Regions from separate parts of the Oerskovia sp. Root918 genome, predicted to be linked through region 2. Evidence: riboswitches for the same ligand, from Rfam matches in the RefSeq annotation. Region 2 holds a riboswitch; each other region holds the start of a gene.
What was found. Region 2 has a riboswitch for S-adenosylmethionine ahead of ASE27_RS17260 (hypothetical protein). Riboswitches for the same ligand answer to the same signal wherever they lie in the genome.
Positions count from the first base shown of each region.

Region 1: it holds a riboswitch for S-adenosylmethionine, as region 2 does, so the genes downstream of both, ASE27_RS12240 (LLM class flavin-dependent oxidoreductase) here and ASE27_RS17260 (hypothetical protein) in region 2, are expected to answer to the same signal.
Region 3: it holds a riboswitch for S-adenosylmethionine, as region 2 does, so the genes downstream of both, ASE27_RS15685 (rhodanese-like domain-containing protein) here and ASE27_RS17260 (hypothetical protein) in region 2, are expected to answer to the same signal.

Region 1 is NZ_LMJG01000013.1:232,789-238,435, forward strand. Features, by position in the region: gene rpmA (50S ribosomal protein L27) at 1-69, shown strand, start outside; gene obgE (GTPase ObgE) at 161-1,690, shown strand; gene proB (glutamate 5-kinase) at 2,050-3,192, shown strand; SAM riboswitch class IV at 3,357-3,467, shown strand; gene ASE27_RS12240 (LLM class flavin-dependent oxidoreductase) at 3,556-4,662, shown strand; gene ASE27_RS12245 (ABC transporter permease) at 4,681-5,647, shown strand, end outside.
Region 2 is NZ_LMJG01000015.1:470,670-476,316, forward strand. Features, by position in the region: gene ASE27_RS17245 (aldo/keto reductase) at 1-485, opposite strand, end outside; gene ASE27_RS17250 (polysaccharide deacetylase family protein) at 719-2,254, shown strand; gene ASE27_RS17255 (cold-shock protein) at 2,437-2,640, shown strand; SAM riboswitch class IV at 2,772-2,883, shown strand; gene ASE27_RS17260 (hypothetical protein) at 2,991-3,359, shown strand; gene ASE27_RS17265 (hypothetical protein) at 3,546-4,247, shown strand; gene ASE27_RS17270 (bifunctional RecB family nuclease/DEAD/DEAH box helicase) at 4,335-5,647, opposite strand, start outside.
Region 3 is NZ_LMJG01000015.1:96,664-102,310, reverse strand. Features, by position in the region: gene ASE27_RS15700 (MBL fold metallo-hydrolase) at 1-672, opposite strand, end outside; gene ASE27_RS15695 (LLM class flavin-dependent oxidoreductase) at 740-1,786, opposite strand; gene ASE27_RS15690 (O-succinylhomoserine sulfhydrylase) at 1,911-3,170, opposite strand; gene ASE27_RS15685 (rhodanese-like domain-containing protein) at 3,194-3,658, opposite strand; SAM riboswitch class I at 3,665-3,757, opposite strand; gene ASE27_RS15680 (phosphotransferase enzyme family protein) at 4,008-4,718, shown strand; SAM riboswitch class IV at 4,816-4,930, shown strand; gene ASE27_RS15675 (aminotransferase class V-fold PLP-dependent enzyme) at 4,971-5,647, shown strand, end outside.

The sequences.
Region 1 (5,647 bases), on a different contig from region 2:
GCCGGCGCCGTCCAGTTCGGCACGCGCCGTGGTCGCAAGGTCGTCGACATCGTCTCTGCCGAGGCCTGATCCACGACGCTGCACATGCTTGACAGGAGGGGCGCACCGACGCGGTGCGCCCCTCCTGGTGTTCTTCCCCCCGCTCGAGAGGACCCTTTCCATGGCCACGTTCGTCGACCGCGTCGTTCTGCACGCCTCCGGCGGTGACGGCGGAAACGGCTGCGCCTCCATCCGTCGGGAGAAGTTCAAGCCGCTCGCCGGCCCCGACGGCGGCAAGGGTGGGGACGGTGGGAGCGTGCGGATCGTCGTCGACACGCAGACCACGACGCTCCTCGAGTTCCACCACTCGCCGCACCGGCACGCCGCGTCCGGGACCCAGGGCAAGGGCGACTACCGGGAAGGTGCCAACGGTGAGGACCTGATCCTGCGCGTGCCCGACGGCACCGTGGTCAAGGACCGTCAGGGGAACGTGCTGGCCGACCTCATCGGCGAGGGCGCCGAGTACGTCGCCGCTGCGGGCGGTCGCGGCGGCCTGGGCAACCACGGCCTCGCCTCCCCGCGCCGCAAGGCCCCGGGCTTCGCTCTCCTGGGCGAGCCCGGCGAGGAGGTCGACTTCGTCCTCGAGCTCAAGTCGATCGCGGACGTCGCGCTCGTCGGCTTCCCCAGCGCGGGCAAGTCCTCGCTCGTCGCCGCGATCTCGGCCGCACGACCCAAGATCGCCGACTACCCGTTCACGACCCTCGTCCCGAACCTCGGCGTGGTCCAGGCCGGCGACGTGCGCTTCACGGTCGCCGACGTCCCGGGCCTCATCCCCGGTGCGAGCGAGGGCAAGGGGCTCGGGCTCGAGTTCCTGCGCCACATCGAGCGCACGGCCGTGATCGTGCACGTGCTCGACTGCGCGACGCTCGAGCCGGGCCGCGACCCCATCTCCGACCTCGAGGCCCTCGAGGCCGAGCTGGCCGCCTACTCGGGCGACCTCGACGGTTCGGGCGTCGTGGGCGGGCTCCCGCTCAACGAGCGCCCGCGCCTCGTCGTGCTCAACAAGATCGACGTGCCCGAGGCGCGCGAGCTCGCCGACCTGGTCCGCCCCGACCTCGAGGCCCGCGGCCTGCAGGTCTTCGAGATCTCGGCAGCGAGCCACGAGGGCCTGCGCCAGCTGACCTACGCGCTCGCCGGGCTCGTCGACACGGCGCGCCGCGAGACCCCCGCGCCCGCTCCGGTGCGCACGATCTTGCGCCCCAAGGCCGTCGACGACGCCGGGTTCACGGTCACCCGCAAGAACGCGGGCGACGGCACGTTCTACTTCGAGGTCCGCGGTGCCAAGCCCGAGCGCTGGGTCCGTCAGACCGACTTCGCGAACGAGGAGGCCGTCGGCTACCTCGCGGACCGTCTCGCCCGCCTGGGTGTCGAGGAGAAGCTCTTCAAGGCCGGGGCGGTCGCCGGCGACGAGGTGCGGATCGGGTCCGAGAAGAACGCCGTGGTCTTCGACTGGGAGCCCACGCTCATCACGGGCTCCGAGCACCTCGGCGGACCCCGTGGCACCGACCTGCGCTTCGACGACCACTCGCGCCCCACGCGCAACGACAAGCGTCGCGAGTACAACGAGCGCATGGACGCCAAGGCCGAGGCCCGCGCAGAGCTCTGGACCGAGCGCGAGTCCGGTCACTGGACGGACCCCGAGAAGGACTGACCTCCGGACACGGTGCCGCAGGGCAGCGACGGGCCGAGCGGTCGGGTGCCCCGACGCCCGACTCCCGCGCCGATGCTGTCGCCCACGACGTCCGCCCGCAGGGCGGGTACGGCCCCTCGGGTCGTGCCCGCCCTGTGGCGTACCGGTCGAGCGACGACCACCGCCCGGGTGGGACGGGAGCGGGAGGTGGGCGACGTCGTCGGGCGGGCTCACGCCGGAGAAGCTGTCAGAAATGCACCGGGCCATGCGCCGGTGCAGTTCTGACACCACGGCGCGGCAGGGTCCATGTCGTCTCACCCCGGGGTGTCACACGGTGACATGACTCCGCGCCCGGGCGCCTGGCGCGCGATGATGTCCCGGTGAATGCGCTCTCCGCACGCTCCCAGGTCGCCACGGCCCACCGGGTCGTCGTCAAGATCGGCTCCTCCTCGCTCACCGGACCGGACGGGCACCTCAGCGTCCCGGCCCTGCACGCGCTCGTCGACGTCATCGCCGCGCGGCACGCCGCGGGCGGGCAGGTCGTGCTCGTGACCTCGGGGGCGATCGCGGCGGGGATCGGTCCGCTCGGCCTCAGCGCCCGACCACGCGACCTCGCCACGGCCCAGGCCGCGGCCTCGGTGGGCCAGGGCCTCCTGGTCGCCCGGTACGCCCAGGCGTTCGCCGAGTACGGCATCCGCGTGGGGCAGGTCCTCCTCACGGCCGAGGACACCATCCGCCGCGGGCACTACCGCAACGCGCAGCGCTCGCTCGAGCGGCTCCTCGACCTGGGCGTCGTGCCCGTCGTCAACGAGAACGACGCGGTCGCGACCGACGAGATCCGCTTCGGCGACAACGACCGCCTCGCGGCGCTCGTCTCGCACCTGGTCCGCGCCGACGTCATGGTGCTGCTGACCGACGTCGACGGGCTCTACGACGGCCCGCCCTCGCGCCCCGGCACCCAACGCATCCGCGAGGTCCGCTCGCCGCTCGACCTCGAGGGCATCGAGGTCACGGGGCGCGGCAGCTCGGTCGGGACGGGCGGCATGCTCACCAAGCTCGAGTCCGTGCGCATCGCGACCGGCTCGGGCATCCCGGTCGTGCTGACCAAGGCCGCGAACGCCGAGGGCGCGCTCGCCGGGCGCGAGGTCGGGACCTGGTTCGCCGTGACGGGCAAGCGCACCACGCGCCGACGCCTGTGGCTCGCGCACGCCGCGCGCACGCGGGGGCGCCTCGAGCTCGACGAGGGGGCCGTGACCGCGGTCCTGGGCGGGCGGGCCTCGCTGCTGCCCGCGGGCGTGGTCGGGGTCACGGGCGACTTCGACGCGGGCGACCCCGTCGAGCTCGTCGCGCCCGACGGGCGCGTGATCGCGCGCGGCCTCGTGGCCTTCGACTCGACCGACATCCCCGACCTCCTCGGCCGCTCGACGCACGAGCTGCGCGACAAGCTCGGCGAGGGCTACGACCGCGAGGTCGTGCACCGCGACGACCTGGTGCTCGTGGGGCGCAGGCGCAAGGCGTCCTGAGGGCGGCTCGCGGCTGCAGCGCGGAGGCGGCGCTCGGTCCCACGACGGGGCCCGGAGACCTGGAACGGTCTCCGGGCCCCGTCTCTCGTTTGCGTTGTCTCATGGAGTGGGACGCCGCTCTCACTCCTTGACTGCACGGCGCCGGGAGGCTTTCCTGTGCGGCAGGTGAAGAGCGCCAGCGCCAAGACCCGGCTCGCTGGCCAGCAACCCTTCGATGTGACGGGGTGCTCCGGGCAGGACCTGACCGCGCCGACAGGTCGCGGTAAGCACACGACGTGACGAACGACCCCCGTCCACGGGTTCCTGTGGCGTGCCCGGGGACGGGCGGGACCCGCACGTCGTCCGACCGAAGGACGCACCATCGTGAGCCAGAGCACCCCGGCGATCTCCTCGCTGGCCTTCCTCACCCCCGGGAACTTCCCGGACGACGACCCCGCCAGCGGTCTCGAGGCGACGCTGCGGCTGTTCGAGCGCGCCGAGGCCTGGGGGTTCGACGGAGCGTGGGTCCGCCAGCGGCACCTCGAGCACGGGATCTCGTCGGCGACCGTCTTCCTCGCTGCGGCGTCCCAACGCACGAGCACGATCGAGCTGGGGACAGGCGTCATCCCGATCGGGTACGAGAGCCCGTTCCGCCTCGGGGAGGACCTCTCGACCGCCGACGTCCTCGCGCAGGGGCGCCTCCAGGTGGGCCTGAGCGCGGGCCGTCCGCCGCACGCCGACCTGATCGGTGACCTGGTCTTCGACGGGGACTGGGAGTCCCACGACTTCTCGCACGCACGCATCGAGCGGCTCGCGGCCAACCTGTCGGGCGGTTTCATCGGCGACGAGGACACCGTGGTGCACTCGCCCGGGAACGTCCAGCGGCCCCGGCTGCAGCCGCACAGCCCGGGGCTCGTCGACCGCCTCTGGTACGGCGCCGGCTCGCGCCGCTCGACCGAGTGGGCCGCGCGCAACGGGCTCAACCTCCTGACCGGCAACATCGTGGCAGGCGAGGAGTCGGACGACTTCGTCACCGCCCAGCTCGCGAACCTCGCCGCCTACCGCGCGGGGCGCGGCGACGCGCGGACCACGCGGGTCGCGCTCGGGCGGGTCATCGTGCCGACCGACTGCGCCGACGCCTCGTCGCGCCGACGCTACCGAGCCTTCGAGGAGTCGCGCCGAGCCCGGACCCTCGCCCCGCAGGGCGAGCGCCGGACGCTCTTCGCGCCCGATCTCGTGGGGCCCAGCGAGGAGATCCTCGAGCGGCTCGTGGCGGACGCCGTCGTGGGCGAGGTCAGCGAGCTGCGCCTCGAGCTGCCCTACGAGCTCAGCGACGAGGAGTACGAGCAGATCCTGCACGACGTCGCGACTCTCGTCGCCCCGGCCCTCGGCTGGACGCCGGCCACGGACCGTGCGGGAACGGCCGGCTCGACGGTGCCGGGATCGCCGCCCGTCGAGCGGACCGCCGCCGCCGTCGCCGTCGGCGCCTGACGGAGGGGGAGAACCACCATGGGACGCTATCTCGCGACGCGACTGGCCCAGGCGGTCGGCGTGCTCTGGGCCGCCTACACGGTGTCCTTCATCGTGCTCTACGCCCTGCCCGGCGACCCGGCCCAGCTCATGGCCGGGGCCGACGCCAACGACATCACCCCCGAGCAGCTCGACGCGCTCCGTGCCGAGCACGGTCTGGACCGCCCGCTCGTGGTCCAGTACTTCTCCCAGCTCGCCGGGCTGTTCCGCGGGGACCTCGGTCAGTCGATCAGCACGGGGCGCCCCGCTGCGGACCTCATCGTCGAGGCGATCCCACCGACCGTGCAGATCGCCGCGGCCGGTCTGCTGCTCGCGGTGGTGCTCGGCGGAGGGCTGGCCGTCGCGGCCACCTACACACGGTTCCGCGGTCTCGGGCAGCTGCTCCTCGGGCTGCCGCCCCTCGGGGTCGCGATCCCCGCCTTCTGGTTCGGCCTCCTGCTCATCCAGTGGTTCTCCTTCACCCTGCCGATCTTCCCCGCGATGGGGAACAAGGGGTTCGCCTCGATCGTCCTGCCCGCGATCACGCTCGCCGTGCCCACCGGGGCGACGATCGCCCAGCTGTTGTCCAAGAGCCTGGCCACCACGCTGCGGGAGCCGTACATCGACGCGGTGTGGGCCAAGGGAGCCGGTCGCCCGAGGGTCTTCTTCTCGCACGCCCTGCGCAACGCCGCGCTGCCCGCACTGACGATGACCGGCCTGATCGTCGGCCAGCTGCTCTCCGGCACGGTCGTCACCGAGACGGTGTTCTCCCGACCGGGACTCGGCCGCGTGACCGCGTCCGCGGTGCAGACCCAGGACATCCCGGTCGTGCAGGGCATCGTGATCTTCGCCGCCGTCGTGTTCGTCGTGTCCAACCTGCTCGTCGACCTGGCCTACCCGTTGCTCGATCCCCGCGTGGTGACGGGACGTCGCCGAGGCGCGACCACGCCTGGGGCGACGCCCGGGG
Region 2 (5,647 bases):
GCGGGCACCACGTCGGTCTCGGCGAGGAGCCGCCCGAGGTGGTCGGGCAGGAAGTTCGACACACCGATCGCGCGCGCCGCGCCGTCGGCGTAGAGCTTCTCGAACGCCCGCCAGGTCTCGACGTAGAGGTCCTTGCTGGGGACCGGCCAGTGGATCAGGTACAGGTCGACGACCTCGAGGTCGAGGGCCTCGCGCGAGTCCTCGAAGGCCTGGAGGGCGGACTCGAACCCCTGGTCGCCGTTGCGCAGCTTGGTCGTCACGAAGACCTCGTCACGGTGCAGCCCGCTCGCTCGCAGCGCCGCGCCGACCCCGGCCTCGTTGTAGTAGCCGGCCGCGGTGTCGATGTGCCGGTAGCCCGCCTCGAGCGCCTCCTCGACGTTCTGCTGGGTCGCGTCGTCGGGCACCTTGAAGACGCCGAGGCCGACCTGCGGGACGGTGACGCCGTTGTTCAGCACGACGCCGGGGACCTGGGAGGGAGAGACCATCACTCAGTTCTACCCCGCGTGCGGCCGTGGGCACCACCCGCCACGTGGCGGGTGGTGCCGCCTCGCACGCCTCGAGGGGCGACTGCGGCCGGGTACGCGACGCGTGCGCGGCGCGTGAAGGTCGTGGAGCACCTGGGGCGGCCGTGCGAGGGGTCGAGGCGGACGCTGTGGCGCTCGCCTCATCGGCCCGTCCGGACGCGACGCGCACCGTCCCTGCGTGGCACGGTGGCCTGATGTCCCCGCACGCCTCCCCGTCCCGCGGTCTGCCGCCGGGCGGTTCCTCCCCTGCGCGCCCGCAGAACCGGGCTGTCCGGGTCGTCGCCGCCCTCGTCGCCCTGCTGGTCGTCGCCGCGGGCGTCACGTTCTTCCTGACGCGCGCGTCCGCACAGCCGTCGGCTCAGCCCTCGCCCGCCCCGTCGCCGACCGCGACCAAGGTCCCCGCGGAGCGGGTCGACCCGCCTGCGGTGCTCGACCCGACGTCCGTCGAGAACCTCGAGATCCACCAGGAGTCGACCGCGGACACGGGCGACGCCCGCTCGATCTCGACCGTCGCGATCCCCGGCGAGCACTCGCTGGGACGGGCGTTCGGTCGCTTCGTCGACGCGACGACGCAGGCCTACGAGGCTGCGGTCGACCCCACCGCGACGGGCAACGAGCTCAACGTCGGCTGGGACCTGGTGCTCGCGCAGGGCGACGTGCTGGGCGTGCACGCCTCGACCTACGCCTTCACGGGCGGGGCGAACGGTGAGCTCGGCAGCCAGACCTTCTACACCGACCTCCCGCGCGCGACCACGACGTGGTCGGCCGACCTGCTCACCGCGGACGGCCGCAAGCAGGCCGCGGAGTGGGCGGGAGCGGCGCTCGCGGCAGCGGGGCTGGGGTTCGGCGAGCCTGTGCCGTCGTCGGAGGACACGTTCCGGGACGTCCGTCTCGGGCCCGACGGCGCCGCGACCCTGGTCTTCTCGCCCGGTCTGGTCTCGGCACGGGCCGACGGGGAGCTCGCCGTGCGGCTCGAGCCGGACGCGACCCGGTCCGTCCTGTCGGCCGTCGGCAAGCAGCTCGCCGAGGTCGCGGCGAGCGGTGCACCCTTCATGGGGATCGCCCCGCCCCCTGTCGAGGAGCCGCCCGTGGCCGCACCGCCCCCCGCCTCGCCCGACGCGCCGGACTGCTCGGTGCTCAAGTGCATCGCCCTGACCTTCGACGACGGCCCCGGCAAGTACACGTCCCAGCTCCTCGACACCCTCGCCGAGAAGCAGGCCAGGGCCACGTTCTTCCTCGTCGGGCGGTCCGTCCAGGCGAACCCCGACCTGGTGCGTCGCGAGGTCGCGGAGGGGCACGCCGTCGGGAACCACACGTGGTCCCACCCCGACCTGTCGAAGCTCGGCACCGACCAGATCTCGCAGGAGCTGCAGTCGACCGCGGACGCGGTCGAGGCCGCGTCGGGCGTCCGACCGACGCTCGTACGGCCTCCGTACGGCGCGACGAGCGATACTGTGACGAGTGTCCTCTCCCAGCGCAACGAGCCGGCGATCCTGTGGAACGTCGACACCGAGGACTGGAAGAACAAGGACTCGGCCATGACCTCGGAGCGGGCCCTCGCAGGTGCCCGACCTGGGGCGATCCTGCTGATGCACGACATCCACGCCTCGACCGTGTCGGCCGTGCCCGGCATCGTGGACAGCCTGCGGGCTGCTGGTTACACGCTCGTGACCGTGCCCGATTTGCTCGGTCATGACCTGGTTGGGGGACACAAGTACTTCAATCGTTAGCAACAGGGGTAGCACAGTCGGAGTAACCCCTGTACCGTTACCGGTGAGATTGCAGTGCCTCGCTTGTCCTTGCGCAACGGCCCCATGCCACCGCGAACCTTGTTACCCAAGAGTTGACGACGAACACCGTGATGTTCGGCTCCAGATCATGGAGCTGTTTGAAACTCTAGAAGGAGATCCCCATGGCATTGGGAACCGTGAAGTGGTTCAACGGCGAGAAGGGCTACGGCTTCATCGCACCTGAGGACGGCAGCGCCGACGTGTTCGCGCACTACTCCGCCATCCAGACGCAGGGCTTCCGCTCGCTCGAGGAGAACCAGCGCGTCGAGTTCGACGTGACGCAGGGCCCCAAGGGCCCGCAGGCGGAGAACATCCGCCCGCTCTGATCTCACTCGCCTCCGGGCGTAGCTGATCATTGAACGAGTGCCCCCGACCGGTTCGCCGGTCGGGGGCACTCGTGCGTCCAGGACCAGGTACCCCTGTGCCTGGTCCTGGACGCCGTGGTAGAACTGAGAACGGTCCAGAGGACCAGCGAACCGCCCTCCGGCGTGCTGGTCCGGCAACCGCGCGACGCGCACGGTGCTCCCGGAGGAAGACCCGCCCCCACACCCGTGGGGGAAGAGCGAGCAGCCCCACGCCGCAGCGCTCGTCCTCGTGCCCCTCGCCCTGGGCCTCGCTCGGGTGGGTGCCCGCACGCGGGTGAGCTCCGCCGTCGGGCACGGAGAGAAGGAGCACCATGGCCCAGCACGTCATGGAACGCCGGGCGAGCACCGCCCCCTGTCCCGTACCGACCGTGTGCGACCGGTACGACACCGGGCACCTCCTGCACCCCGTCCACGCACGCATGCTGGGCAACCGGCCCTGGGGCTGGCGCGACGGCACGGTCCGCGCGGTGCGACCGGTCGACGGAGGCGTCGAGGTCGTCGTCGAGTACACGACGGGTGAGGGAGCGTGCCGCGTGTGGCACCACACGGGGCTCGACCTGCCCGGCGGGCTGACCGTGCGCGTGCACGAGCAGTACCACGCGCTCGAGCTCGCGGGACAGCCGCTCAACGTCCGGCTCCTGGGTGGGGTGGGCTGCGTGCCGGAGCCCGCTCCCCGCTGAGTGCATGGTTCGGCAGGGGGGGTGGGCTGCGTACCGGAGCCCGCTCCCCGCTGAGTGCATGGTTCGGCAGGGACTCGCCGGGCGTGTCGCTGCCGAACCACGCACTCGACGGAACGGAGGGGCGGCGAACCGCGTTGAACCGGTGAGGGCACCCGCCCTCGACGGTTCGACCAGAAGGACACGCTCATGGGATTCCTCGACCGCCTCCTCAGCCGCACCCCGCAGGACGAGGGGATGCCGCGCCGCCACGCGACCTACGACGGCCACGAGTCCCCCGTGTACGGCACCCCGCCCCCCGCTCCGACGGGTCCGGGGCGCAGCGAGGACGACGTCGCGATCGACCGCTACCGTTACCTGCTGCGCACGGCTCCCCCTGAGGCCGTCGAGCAGGCGCACACCGAGGCGTTCGAGCGGCTCACGCCCGAGCAGCGGCGCCGTGTGCTCACCGACCTCGGCGAGAACCTGCCGCCCGCCGAGCGCGCGACCTCCGACGACCCGCAGTCGCTCGCCCGCATGGCGACCCGCGCCGAGATGCGCAACCCCGGCACGCTCGAGCGGTCGTTCGGCGGCCGGCAAGGGGTCGGCGGCCCGGGCGGGCCCGGCATGGGCTCGATGATCGGCTCGAGCATGCTCGGCACCATCGCGGGCGTCGTGATCGGCTCCGCGGTCGCCAACATGATGTTCGGCCCGATGTTCGGCGACCCGACCGCGAACCTCGCGGGCGACGGCGGGACGGGAGGCGAGGGGGATCCCGGGACGACCGAGGCCGACCCTGGAGCGGGCGACACGGGCGGTGAGGTCACCGAGGCCGGAGGGGACCTCGGCGGTGACTTCGGTGGGTTCGGCGACTTCGGTGGTGGGGACTTCGGAGGGTTCGGGGACTTCTGAGCCCTGACCCGCCGCTGAGTGCGTGGTTCGGCAGCGACTCGACCGGCGTGTCGCTGCCGCATCATGCACTCAGCGGAAGCTCGGCCGCTACCGAGAAGCCCCCGACTGGCACAGCCCGATGAACGCGCCCAGCTCGGCGAGCTCCTCGGGGTGCTGCGGCAGGTAGTCGGTGAGCCGGCGCGACCGGACCACGACGGCGCACCACTGGCCCCGCGAGACCGCGACGTTCACGCGGTTGCGCGACAGCAGGAACTCCATGCCGCGCGGCACGTCCTCACGTGCCGAGGCCGTCATCGAGACGATCGCGACGGGCGCCTCCTTGCCCTGGAACTTGTCGACCGTTCCCACGCGCACGTCCCCCAGCCCCGCGGCCTGGAGCGCGTGCCGCACGGTCCAGACCTGCGCGTTGTAGGGGGCCACGACCACGAAGTCGTGCTGGTCGAGCGGGCGCGAGCCGGCGGCGGCGGCCCCACCGTGGGAGCCTGCGGCGACCCCGGCGGAGGCGTCGACACCGACGCCGGCGGCACCCCCGACAGGCGCGCCCCCGCCCCGCCCGCCCGGGTACCAGGTGGTCCCGAGCAGCGCCTGGACCTGACGCACGATCTCCTGGGCCTCCTCGACCGAGGACACCGCGTTCCCTGCGTGCTCGACCTCGACCACGTGCACGCCGGGCTCGACCCCCACGAGCAAGCGTTCGCCCGCGGCCGCCTCGGCGTGCAGCAGGCCCTCGTACGCGAGCTCGGACACCGCGTCGCACAGCGCCGGGTGCATGCGCCACGACCGCGCGAGGAAGTAGCCGTACTCCGGTGGCAGCACGTCGTGCCCGCCGCCGGCGCGGGTCAGCCAGCCGAGGGCCGACTGGTCGACCGGCTCGGGGTGCTGCCCCTGCGAGACCTGCGGGAGCTGCTGCGGGTCGCCCAGGAGCAGGAGCCGCTGCGCGGCCCGCGAGACCGCGACGGTGTTCGCGAGCGAGAACTGCCCGGCCTCGTCGATCACGAGCAGGTCCAGCTCGCCGTCGCCGAACCGCTCGACGTGCGCGAAGTCCCAGGCCGTCCCGCCGATCACACCGGGACCTTCCGCGACGAAGGCCGAGGTCTGCGCGGAGTCCACGAGCCGCCAGGGGACGAGCCGCGAGCCCTCGGGCAGGTCCGCCGCGGCGACGTCGTCGGCCAGGCCGGAGCCCACCTCGCGCCCGACCCTCGACACGTCACGCCCCTTGGGGCCCGAGGCCTTCTTGCCCACGCGGTCCGCTGGCACCCCGCCCTTGCTGATGACTCCCGCGAGGACGTTCTCGACGACGTCGTGCGACTGCGCCACCACGCCCACGCGCCAGCCCTCGGCGACGAGGCGCCCGATCACCTTCGAGGCGAGGTGGGTCTTCCCGGTGCCGGGAGGGCCCT
Region 3 (5,647 bases), 370 kb from region 2:
GGTACGCACCTCGGCGAGCCGCCCCAGCCGGTGCTCGCGGTACGCCCGCACGACGGCGGACAGGTCGTCCAGGTGCGGGCCGTGCGCGGGCAGGACCGTCGCGGCCCCGAACGCCTCGAGCGTGTCGAGGCTCGTGAGGTAGTCGCTCAGCGAGCCGTCCGGCGCGGAGATCACCGTGGTGCCGCGCCCGAGGATCGTGTCGCCCGTCAGCACCGAGCCGCGCGGTCCGTCGTCCGGCAGGCGGAAGCTCAGGGAGTCGGCGGTGTGGCCCGGGGTCGCGACGACCTCGATCCGCAGCCCGGCCGCACGGAGGACCTCGCCCCCGCGCAGCGGTTCGGCCGTTCTCCCGCGCGCGGGCCCTCCCGCCGGGCCGCCCGCCGCGGGGTGGCAGTGGGCGGGGTCGGCCGCCCGGACGGGCGCCCCGGTGAGCTCGGCGAAGCGCGCCGCCCCTGCGGTGTGGTCCGCGTGCCGGTGCGTGACGAGGACCAGCTCGACGCGCGGCCCATCGGCCAGGGCCGAGAGGTGAGCGACGTCGTCGGGCCCGGGGTCGACGACCACGCGCGTGCGCGCGCCGGGCGCGGCCAGGACGTAGGACCTGGTCCCGTCGAGCGTCATGGGTCCGGGGTTCGGGGCGAGCAGCACCGAGGCGTGGTCCGTGACGCGCACGGGCACGCCCGACGGCGCCGCGTCGGCGGGCGGTCGGGTGCGCTCTGGCCGCGTCGGGTTCACGGGACGGTCGTCAGGCGAGCGCGTCCGCGAGCAGCTCGAGCGTCTGCGTGCGGCCGGGCGTCGCGTCGAGCGACTCCTCGGCGCGGGACGCCGCGACGGGCACGACCATGACCTCGTCGACGCCGTGCCGGGCGGCCAGCTCGCGCACGCGACGGGCCGCGGCCTGGGGCTCGTCGACGATCCAGCGGTCGAGCATCTCGTCGGCCATCTGGGACGTGAGCCCGTCGAGCGGCGTCGACGCCGCGTCCTCGACCGTCTCCTGGGCGCCCAGCGGCTTGCCCGAGCGCAGGCGGGCCATCATGCGGGCCTGGGGCAGCGCGCGCGCACGGGCCTCGGCGAGCGTCGGGGCGACCGACACGTTGACCGTCAGGAACGTCTCCGGCGCCGGGTGCTCGGGCGACGGGCGGTAGCCGTCGCGGTACAGCGCCAGAATCTCGTCCATGCCGGCGCCCGAGAAGTGGTTGGCGAACACGTACGGCAGGCCGAGCTCGGCGGCCAGGCGTGCCGAGTAGTCGCTCGACCCGAGCAGCCAGACGGTCGGCACGGACTCGGCGGCCGGGGTCGCGTGCACGTCGTAGACCTGGCCGCTCGTGAGGCGGACCGAGGCGCCCTCGGCGCTCATGAGCGAGCGGATGTCCTGGACGTGCTGGGGGAAGCGGTCGACGTCGGACGTGGGGCCGCTGCTGCGGAGCAGGGCCGTGACGACGGGGTCGCTGCCGGGCGCCCGGCCGATCCCCAGGTCGACGCGTCCCGGGGCCAGGGCCTCGAGGACCGCGAACTGCTCGGCCACGACGAGCGGCGCGTGGTTGGGGAGCATGACGCCGCCCGAGCCGACGCGGATCCGTTCGGTCACCGCGGCGGCCGCGGAGATCATGACGGGCGGGGCGGACGCGGCGACCGCTGGCATGTTGTGGTGCTCGGCGAACCAGTAGCGCGTGAAGCCGAGGCGGTCGGCGAGGCGCACGAGGTCCAGGGACGCGGCGATGGCCTGGGAGCTGGACTGTCCCGAACGGACGGGGACGAGGTCGAGGACGGAGAGGCGCGGCGAGGTAGTCATCGCCAGGTCCAACCCCGGGAGGCGGTCGGGGTATTCCTGCCTGCTGCCGCCGGGTGCGGAGTACTCGTCGCCGTCCGGCCGGTCTCACGACGAGTACTCCGCACGCAGCGGTGGACCGCAGGGCTCAGCGCGCGGCGAGCGCCTGCTCGACGTCCTCGATCAGGTCGAGCGGGTCCTCGAGGCCGATCGACAGGCGCACGGTCGTCTCCGCGATCCCGACGGCGGCACGACCGTCCGCGCCCAGCTTGCGGTGCGTCGTGGTCGCGGGGTGCGTGATGAGGGACTTGGCGTCGCCCAGGTTGTTGGAGATGTCCACGATCTGCAGGGCGTCGAGGAACTGGAACGTGCGCTTCTTGAGGAGCTCGGCGTCCGTGCCCGGGTCGTCGGCGCCGGGCACGTCGAGGTTGAACGTCACGACCGTCCCGCCGCCGCTCTGCTGGGCCTTGGCGAGCTCGACCTGGGGGTGCGAGGCGAGGAACGGGTAGCGCACGGCCGTGATGCCGGGCAGCTCCTCGAGCGCGGTCGCGACCTGGAGCGCTGCGGCGTTCTGGGCCTTGACGCGCACCGACAGGGTCTCGAGGCCCTTGACCAGGACCCACGCGTTGAACGCGCTGAGCGAGGGTCCGGTGTTGCGGATGAAGGTCTGGACCGGGCCCTTGACGTACTCCTCGGAGCCCAGGATCGCGCCGCCGAGCACGCGCCCCTGCCCGTCGATGTGCTTGGTCGCCGAGTACACGACGACGTCCGCACCGAGCTCGAGCGGCTTCTGCAGCACGGGGGTCGCGAACACGTTGTCGAGCACGACGACGGCGCCCGCCGCGTGCGCGAGGTCGCTCACGCGGCGCACGTCGATCACGTCCTGCATGGGGTTGGACGGGGTCTCGAAGAAGACGACGTCCGCAGGGGTCGACAGCGCTTCCTCCCACTGCGACAGCACGTGACCGTCGACGTAGTCGGTGCGCACGCCCCACTTGGCGAAGATCTCGTCGAAGATCACGAGCGACGAGCCGAACAGGGCGCGGGCCGCGACGATGCGCGACCCGGAACCGACCAGGGCCGCGAGCGACGTGAAGACCGCGGACATGCCCGACGCCGTGGCGTAGCAGGCCTCGGCGCCCTCGATGAGTCGCAGCCGCTCCTCGAACGTGTGCACGGTCGGGTTGCCGTAGCGCGAGTAGATGAAGCGGTCGACCTCGCCCGCGAAGGCGGCCTCGGCCTCGGCGGCGCTCCCGTAGACGTAGCCCTGCGTGAGGAAGAGCGCCTCGCTCGTCTCCTCGAAGTTCGAGCGGGCGTGGCCGCCGCGCACCGCGAGGGTGTCGGGCCGCACCGAGCGGGGCAGCGGGCCGCGGCCCGAGCCGCCCGGGACCCCGGCAGGGATGCGCAGGACGCCGTCCCCGGTCGCGGCGCTCACGACTGCTTCCAGGGGAGGCCTGCTGCGCGCCAGCCGTCGGAACCACGGTGACCGGCGCCGTCGAGCGCTCCCTCGAAGCCTTCGAGGACGTTGTACGCGGGGCCCAGGCCGGCGGCGGTCGCGGCCTTGGCCGCGCCGATCGAACGGGCTCCCGAGCGGCACAGGAACACGACGGGGGTCTCGGGCGTCACGCCGGCCGCGGCGAGGTCCGTGACGAACGACGGGTTGGGCCGGCCCTCGACCGTGACCCACTGGGTCAGGACCGGCTCGCGGCCCGTCGAGGACAGGTCGGGGACGCCGACGAAGCGCCACTCGGCGTCGGTGCGGACGTCCACGAGGACGGCGCCCGGGGCGCTCTGGAGCAGGTCCCATGCCTGCTGGGGCGTGATGTCGCCGGCGTAGCCGTCGGCGGGCCGGGCGTCGGGGACCGGTGCAGCGGTCGCGCGGTCGGGGGCACTCATGGTGATCCTCCATCGGTCGTGGCGGTAGCACCCTCGCCCGTCACCGGGGGGTTGCTGCGGCGTCATCGTGCCAAGTCACTCAGCCGCTCTGGATGGTTGCGTCGGATCGTACGTCACCGTGCCCACGGAGTGAAACGGGTGTCTCGCAGGGTGGGCAGGGGATAGGTTGCTGCGCATGGAGCACCCCGCGCGTCGCCACGAGGTAGAGGATTCCCGTCGAGACAGCGGGCTCGGGGCCTCTACCTCGACGCAAGCCCTCTACCTCACGGCAGGCAGTCGTGAGCAGAGCCCGCCCGAGGAGGTCCTGGCCGGCGGCAACTCGACGGCCGTCGTGCGACGCGGCGACACCGTGCGACGCACCGCCGGGCCCTGGACGCCGACCGTCCACGCGCTCCTGCGCCACTTGCGCGCGCACGGCATCACCGAGGTGCCCGAGCCGCTGGGGACCGACGAGCAGGGGCGCGAGGTCCTGTCCTATCTCCCGGGCGACGTCGCGAACTATCCCCTTCCCCTGTGGGTCTGGGACGAGTCAGTGCTCCGTGACGCGGGCGTGCTGCTGCGGCGCGTGCACGACGCGAGCGTCGGTTTCCTCGCCGCGGGCGACGCGCCCGCGCCACCCATCTGGCAGAGCGCACCACACGAGCCCGCCGAGGTCGTGTGCCACAACGACTTCGCCCCGTACAACCTGGTCTTTCGCGACGGGGTCGTCGTCGGGCTCATCGACTTCGATACCGCGAGCCCCGGCCCCCGGATCTGGGACCTGGCTTACCTCGGCTACCGGCTCGTGCCCCTCGTGGCGGACGCCGGGGACGGGGAGGGAGCCGACGTCGTCGGGCGGCTGGACCCGTTGGCGCGGCTCGACGCCCTGGTCGCCGCGTACGGGATGCGGTACTCGCGTCGCGAGGTCCTGACCGTCGTGGTCGCGCGGCTCGACGAGCTCGCGGCCTTCACCGACGAGAGGGCGTCAGCGACCGGGCGGGACGACTTCCGGGAGCACGCGGCCATGTACCGGGCCGACGCGCGACACATTCAGGCGCTCGCGGACGCGTCGCCTCGCTGAGCGGGCGCGCCCGCCTGACAGGCCCCTCTGCCCACCATCCGAGACGCCGTGCCCACCGGTTGACACGCTCTGCGGGCCTCGCCCATCCTTGACACCAGGTCATGAGTGCCAGCGCAAAACCCCGGTTTGCTGGCCGGCAACCCTCCTCCGCGGCGGGGTGCCCCGGGTGACGACCAGGTCCCTCTCTACAAGGAGGGGGGCAAGCGCGGAGGGGCCGCAGGGCGAACTCCGACGACCACCGGAGGACGTGCCATGAGCGCACACGCAGTCATCGAAGCCCCTACCTCGTGTGCCGTGCTGCCCGTCGTGGGCAGCGACACCCTGGTCCCCCTCGTCGACGGGCGCAGCCTCCCGTACGCCAACCTCGACGTCGCGGCGTCGGCCCCCGCGCTGCAGGTCGTGGCCGATCGCGTCAACGAGGTCCTGCCGCTCTACGCGAGCGTGCACCGCGGCGCGGGCTACCTGTCCCAGGTGTCGACCGCGCTCTACGAGGCCGCGCGCCAGACGATCGGCGCGTTCGTCGGAGCCCGCGAGGACGACGTCACGATCGTCACGCGCAACACCACGGACTCGCTCAACCTGCTCGCGGGCTGCGTCCCGGCCCAGGCCGACGGTTCGCCGGGCCGTGTGCTCGTGCTGGACGTCGAGCACCACGCGAACCTCCTGCCGTGGCAGCGCACGGGCGGGGCCACGGTCCTGGTCGGCGGTGCGACGGTCGCCGAGACCCTGTCCGGGCTGCGCGCAGAGCTGTCGCGCTTCCCGTACGCGCTCGTCGCGATCACGGGGGCCTCGAACGTCACGGGCGAGTCGCTGCCGCTCGCCGAGGTCGTCGCCGCGGCGCACGACGCCGGAGCGCGGGTCCTGCTCGACGGCGCCCAGCTCGTCCCGCACCGCGGCGTCTCGCTCACCGCGAGCGACGTGGACTACGT